Luteibacter rhizovicinus DSM 16549: one gene and its partner. The protein of the gene in region 2 interacts with the protein of the main gene of each other region in a pairwise test. Links are inferred from orthologs where the notes say so. Each region holds a gene or a part of one and is shown on either strand. Other genes may lie near its edges. The genes, in order: mtgA and BJI69_RS03735.

Region 1 (3,283 bases), 1.8 Mb from region 2 along the record:
CACCGATGGAGATCACGCCGACGACACGGTCGCCGTCACGTACGGGCAGGTGGCGCAGGCGGCCGTCGGTACACAGTCGCATGCACTCATCGACCGTCGCACTGGGCGACACGGTAACCACCGTGGGCGTCATGATGTCGCCTACCGGCGTGTCGCGGGACGACCTGTCCTTCAGGATGACTTTCCGGGCATAGTCCCGCTCGGAAACGATACCGACCAGTTCGCTGCCCTTGAGGACGACGAGCGCGCCGACGTTCTTCTCGGCCATCTGGCGGATCGCGTCGTACACCGGCGCGTCGGGCGCCACCGCGTAGACCTCCTTGCCCTTCGATTCCAGGAGATGCTTGACCTGCTGCATGCTCGACCCTCCGAGTGGAGGCGGCGCGTCGCCGCGATGGCTTAGTGTAGCGCCGGTCGCGGCGGCGGTGGGGGTCGCCATCAGGCGACCGGCGGTTCGCCGCCGAGGCGGGATTCCACGTAATACAGCGGCCGCCGTTTGGTCTCGGCATAGGTCCGGCCGACGTATTCGCCGATAATGCCCAGGGCGAGGAGCTGGATGCCGCCCAGGAACAGGATGACCACCATCAGGGTGGGGTAGCCCCGTACCGGATCGCCCCAGGCCACCACCTTGATCAGCACCCAGATGCCGTAGAGGAAAGAAATGACGGCAGCCGACAGGCCGACCCAGGTGGCGACGCGCAGGGGTGCTGCCGAAAACGAGGTGATGCCTTCGATCGCGAGGTTGCCCAGCCGCCAGTAGTTCCACTTGGTCGTGCCGGCATGGCGGGCGTCGCGGTGGTAGACCACGGAGGTCTGCCGGTAGCCGATCCAGGCGAACAGGCCCTTCATGAATCGCTGGCGCTCGCGCAGGCCGCCCAGGGCAGCGACAGCGCGTCGCGAAAGCAAGCGGAAGTCGCCGGTGTCGCGTGGCAACGGCGTGTCGGAAAGTCGCTCCATGACGCGGTAGAACGCGGCTGAGGTGAATTTCTTCAGGCGGGTTTCGCCGTCACGCTCACCACGCGTCGCATAGACCACGTCGAAGCCCTCGCGCCAGCGCGCGATGAGCTGCGGAATCAGTTCGGGAGGATCCTGCAAGTCGGCGTCGATGACCACGACGGCATCGGCGTCGGCGGCGTCCAGGCCCGCCGTCATGGCGGCCTCCTTGCCGAAGTTGCGCGAAAGCCGGACCGCGATGGCGCGTGTATCGGCGCTCGCGATCGCGCTCAGCTTCTGCCAGGTGTCGTCGCTGCTGCCGTCGTCCACGTAAATCACCCGCGCCGTGGCATCGATACCGTCGAGTACGGCGCCGATCCGGGCATGGAAGATGTCGATGACATCGCTCTCGTTGTAGGCAGGGACCACGATGGCCAGTGAGAACGTCATCTCGATCCTTTAGCGAACGCGGCCGGCGACAGGGGCCGGGCGGGAGAGGTAGGCGGGGCCGCCCAACTGGCCCATCTGTTGCGCGATCCAGGCCGTGCGCTTCTGCACATAGGCGCTGGGCGCGTCTACGCGGAAGCGGCGCGGATTGGGCAGGACGGCAGCCAGTCGTGCCGCCTGCGTCACGCCAAGACGATCGGGCGGGCTGCGATAGAACACGTCGCTTGCCGCACCGACGCCGTAGATGCCGTTACCGAGCTCGACGATATTCATGTAGACCTCGAGGATCCGGCGCTTTGGCCAGGTCGCCTCGATCAGCACGGTGAAATAGGCCTCCAGGCCTTTACGGACGAAGCTGCGGCCGTTCCACAGGAAGAGGTTCTTCGCCACCTGCTGGCTGATCGTGCTGGCGCCGCGAAGGCGCTTGCCTTCATCCGAGGCGTCGATGGCGTCCTGGATGGCGTCGATGTCGAAGCCGTGATGAAACGGAAATTTCTGGTCTTCGCCGGCGACCATCGCCAGGCCGACCTCGGGCGACACGGCATCCCACGGGACCCAACGATGGCGAAACGTGAAGTCGGGTTCGCGGGCAACGAGCGCCTCGACACGACGCTCCATCATCATCGCGCTGGTCCAGGGCGGCACGAAACGGAGCACCAGTACGACCAGCCACGACAGGACGAGCCAGGCCAGCAGGACCAGGCCGACGATGCGGGCAATACGAATGGGCAGCGAGCGAGGCGTCGGGCTCATGTCAGCGCGGTGGCAAGGGATGGCGCAGTATAGGGGCCCCGCGTGTGCCGGTCTTGTCGGCGCGCCGGCACGGCCCCATCTTTCGTCGGATCACCAGGAGGCCACCGTGACCGATTCGATCGTCGAAACCCTGCCATCCGAAGACGTGCTTCACCGCTTCATGCTCGAGAAAGCAGGCGTCCGCGGCGTGCTCGTGCGTCTGGGCGCCAGCTGGCGCGAGATCGTTTCCCGTGGTGACTACCCCACCGACATTCGCAACACGCTGGGCGAAGCCGCGGCTGCGAGTGCCCTGCTCACGGGTAACATCAAGTTCGACGGATCGCTTTCGCTGGAGTTCAAGAGCGAGGGCGCGCTGCGCCTGCTTTTCGCCGAATGCACCGATCAGGGGCATCTGCGCGGTTTGGCGCGCTACGACGCCGACACCCTGCCGACGGCCCTGCACCTGAACGAGCTGCCAAATGCCTTGCTCGCGATCACCATCGGTCAGGTCGACCGTGGGCGCTACCAGGGTGTTGTCGATCTGGATGAGCCATCGATCGCGAAGGCGCTGGAGAGCTACTTCGAGCGATCGGAGCAGCTGCCGGCGCGCATCCTGCTCGCGGCGAATGCCGATCACGCGGTCGGGCTCATGCTGCAGCCGATCGCGGGCGAGGGTGGCCACAGTGCGGCCGAGGAGGATGACGACGCCTGGGCGCGGGTCGGCATGCTCACCGACACGTTGAGCAGTTCCGAGATGTTGTCGATCCTGCCGGAGGAACTGCTTTACCGGCTGTATCACGAAGAGACCGTGAGCGTTTACGAGGCGAAGGGCCTCGCCTTCGGCTGCACCTGTTCGCAGGAGCGCGTGGAGGGCATGCTGCGTGCGCTCGGCAGGACGGAAGTGGAAGCCACGCTGGACGACCGCGACGGCGAGATCGAAGTGGTCTGCGAATTCTGTGCCACGCGTTATGTCTTCGACCGCGTCGACGCCGAACGCCTGCTCATGCAGGTGGAAACCCCGCCAGCCCCCTCGACCCTGCAGTAATCTGGATATGTGGGAGCCGCTTCAGCGGCGAAAAGCCAACGGAGCGGTGAAGCCCTAGCGCCAATCGCCGATGAATCGGCTCCCACAAAAAGCCACCCGCCGCAGGTGGCTTTTCAGGCGTCGAGG
Region 2 (3,314 bases):
ACGTTAAAGCGGCCGAGCAGCGCGCTACGCACCGTGCGCATGCCCCACGGCGTATTGAGGTTGAACGAGAGCCCCTTGGCCGACGTCACGATGATATCGGCACGGACCTCGGCGTCCTTGTCGGTGCTCTCGCCCGCCATGGTGGTACGCAGCTTCGCGATGCCCTCGCCCAGACCCTTGGCCAGCTTCGCGCCGAACGGATCGTCGATATTGATCACCGCGGCACGCAGGCCGTCGAAGGCGAACAGTTTGGCCTTGGCGGCGCCGTAGGCTTCCATCGTGCCGTGATAGTCGAGATGGTCACGGGTGAGATTGGTGAACACGGCGACGTCGAACGCCAGCGCGTTGACCCGGCCCTGCTCCAGCGCATGCGAGGACACTTCCATGGCGACGTGCGAGGCACCGGCGTCGCGGAATCCGGCAAGCAGGGCCTGCATGCTGATCGCGTCCGGCGTGGTGCGCTCGCCTTCGACGACCGCGCCGTGCATGCCCGCGCCCAGCGTGCCGACCGTCGCCGGCTTGCGTCCGAGGAAAGCCAGCGCCTGTGCGATCAGCTGCACCGTCGAGGTCTTGCCGTTGGTGCCGGTGACGCCGATCAGTTCGAGCGACTGCGACGGCTCGCCGAAGAAACGGGCGGCGATGGCGCCGGTCTTCTCGCGCAACCTGTCGACGCTGACGACGGGCACACCGGCGTCGGCCGCGGTGAACGGCGGCTCGGCGAGGATCACGCTGGCACCCTGCGCCACGGCCTTGGCCGCGAAGTCGATGCCATGACCCTTGCCACCACGCAGGGCGACGAAGGCGTTTCCTTCGGCAATCTCGCGGGAATCCAGCGAAAGCCCCGAAACGACGATTTCGCCGACACCCGAGGCGTCGGCGAAACCATTCAGGAGTTCGGCGAGTGGCATGGTCATGGGACCACCTCTTCCGCCGCGCTGTCGTCCGCCGGCGGCGGTGGCGCATTCGACGATCCGATCAGACCGCCCACGCTCGGGCCGCCGACATACCAGCGTCCGACGTTGTCGGGTGGGATATCGAGCAGGCGCACGGCGCCTTGCATCACCTGGGCGAAGGCCGGGCCGGCCACCGAGCCGCCGTAGTAGTGGCCGCCCTGCGGATCGTTGATCACGACCACGGTGACCAGGCGCGGGGCGCTGGCCGGAATCATGCCGACGAAGAGCGAGATGTAGTTCTTCGCGTAGTAACCGCCGACCGAGAACTTGTGCGAGGTACCCGTCTTGCCGGCCACGCTGTAATTGGCCACGGACGCGAAGCCAAAGCCGGTACCACCGGGCTGGAGCACGGTCTCGAGCATCCGCACGAGCTCGTGCGCCACGTCCGGCGTGATGATCTGGTTCGCCGGGTTGTCGGCACCCTTGATGAAGGTCGGCGAACGCAGGGCGCCGCCGTTGGCGATCGCCGCGTAGCCCGTGGCCAGCTGCAACGGCGTCACGCTGAGGTTGTAGCCGTAGGCCATGCGCGATTTTTCGATCGGCTTCCAGGTGCGGCTCACCGGCAGGTACCCGGCCGCTTCGCCAGGGAAACCACTGCCCGTGTTGCTGCCGATGCCGAACGACTTCCACATGTTGTAGAGGAAGTCGGTATCGAGCGTCATCGCGATCTTGGCTGCGCCGACGTTGGACGACTTCGTGATCACGCCGGTCGGCGTGAGCGTGCCCCAGTTGTGCGTATCGCGCACCGGGTGGCCACCCATCATCCAGGTACCCGGCGAGGTTTCGATCATCGGCGAGGTCGGCGTGTACTTGCCGCTGGTCAGCGCCGCCGCCATGGTGAAGGCCTTCATCGTCGAACCCGGCTCGACCACGTCGGTGAGCGCGCGGTTGCGGCGATCGTTCGGCGTGCTGCCGCGCACGGCATTCGGGTTGAACGTCGGCAGGTTGGCCATGCCGAGCACTTCGCCCGTGTGCACGTCCATCACCACGATCGAGCCGGAGTCGGCCTTGTTCTTGTCCAGGGCGTCTTTCAACGCGCTATAGGCGAGGTACTGGATGCGACGGTCGATCGACAGTGTCAGGTCGCGGCCAGGCTGCGGCTCACGGACCAGCTCGACGTCTTCGACCACGTGTCCCATGCGATCGCGAATGACGCGCTTCGCACCGGGCTTGCCGGAGAGCCACTCGTCATAGGCCAGTTCCAGGCCTTCCTGGCCGTGATCGTCGATATTGGTGAAACCGAGGATGTGGCTGTTGACGGCGCCCGACGGGTAGTAGCGGCGGTATTCGCGCTGCGAGGAAATACCCGGGATCTTCAGATCGACGATCGCCTGCGCGTCTTCGGGACGCATCTGGCGGGCGATGTACATGAATTCCTTGTCGGCACGCGCGGCGATCTTCTGCTTCAGATCGTCCGCGTCGACGTGGAGCGCCTTGGCCAGCTCGGGAATGCGGTCTTCGTTTTCCAGCACTTCCGGCGGATTGGCCCAGATCGAGGCGACCGGCGTCGACACCGCCAGCGGCTCGCCGTTGCGATCGAAGATCGTGCCACGCGAGACGGCGATGGGCATTTCACGCAGGAAGCGGGCATCGCCCTGATCCTGGTAGAACTGCTTGCGCACCACCTGCAGGTCGAACGCGCGCACGACCAGGCCGGACGCACAGACGCAGAGCAGCGCGACGACGACGGTCATGCGCTTGCGCGGGCTCGGGCCCTGGCCGCGACGGCGGCTCGGTACGACCGGCTTGCCGTAGCGCGCCTTCATCGCCGCACCAACTGGATGTCTTGCGGCTTCGGCGTGATCATGCCGAGCTTGGCGCGGGCTTCCGCATCGATGCGGCTGGGCTCGGCGTACGTTGCCTGCTCGAGTTCGAGACGGCCGTATTCGACGCCGATATCGTCTTTTTGCGACTGCATTTTCGAGAGCTCGACGAACAGCTGGCGGCTCTCGTGGCGCGTCCATACCACCCCGATCGCGCTGGCGAGGACCGCCAGCAGCAGGATCGAGAGGCAGATCGCGCCGAACACCTTCATGCGAGTTTCTCCGCGATGCGTAGCACGGCGGAGCGCGAACGCGGGTTCGCAGCCACTTCGGCATCGGACGGGAAGATCGCCTTGCCGACCGGCTTGAGGCGGGCCTGCTTCGCATCCGGCGGCGGCGGACCGCGACGATTGCCCTGCACGCGACCTTCGTGGGAGCGGATGAACTGTTTGACCGTGCGGTCTTCCAGCGAGTGGAAGCTGATCACGGCCAGGCGGCCGCCGACCTTGAGCAGGTCGAGGGCAGCGTCGAGGCCGCGCTCGACGGATTCGAGTTCGGCGTTCACGCGGATGCGCAGGGCCTGGAAGGTGCGCGTCGC

The links.
Region 1: the proteins of BJI69_RS03735 (region 2) and mtgA interact in binary tests that used the Escherichia coli proteins (3 or more experiments, as listed by UniProt). The link is inferred for Luteibacter rhizovicinus DSM 16549 from one-to-one orthologs.

The regions. Positions count from the first base shown.
Region 1 is NZ_CP017480.1:2,565,195-2,568,477, forward strand. What follows is about bases 264-3,231. They hold mtgA (monofunctional biosynthetic peptidoglycan transglycosylase), read right to left. Parts: upstream 2,134-3,231; coding sequence 1,393-2,133; downstream 264-1,392. Other genes in these bases: BJI69_RS11575 (CBS domain-containing protein), read right to left, coding at 264-358; BJI69_RS11580 (glycosyltransferase family 2 protein), read right to left, coding at 439-1,383; hslO (Hsp33 family molecular chaperone HslO), read left to right, coding at 2,240-3,157. In the rest of the region: more of BJI69_RS11575, read right to left, coding at 1-263; BJI69_RS11595 (bifunctional diguanylate cyclase/phosphodiesterase), read right to left, coding at 3,271-3,283. UniProt on the Escherichia coli protein: Peptidoglycan polymerase that catalyzes glycan chain elongation from lipid-linked precursors. May play a role in peptidoglycan assembly during cell division in collaboration with other cell division proteins.
Region 2 is NZ_CP017480.1:787,020-790,333, forward strand. Bases 316-3,314 are described here. They hold BJI69_RS03735 (peptidoglycan D,D-transpeptidase FtsI family protein), read right to left. Parts: upstream 2,720-3,314; coding sequence 911-2,719; downstream 316-910. Other genes in these bases: BJI69_RS03730 (UDP-N-acetylmuramoyl-L-alanyl-D-glutamate--2,6-diaminopimelate ligase), read right to left, coding at 316-914; ftsL (cell division protein FtsL), read right to left, coding at 2,716-2,988; rsmH (16S rRNA (cytosine(1402)-N(4))-methyltransferase RsmH), read right to left, coding at 2,985-3,314. Outside these bases: more of BJI69_RS03730, read right to left, coding at 1-315. UniProt on the Escherichia coli protein: Essential cell division protein that catalyzes cross-linking of the peptidoglycan cell wall at the division septum. Required for localization of FtsN.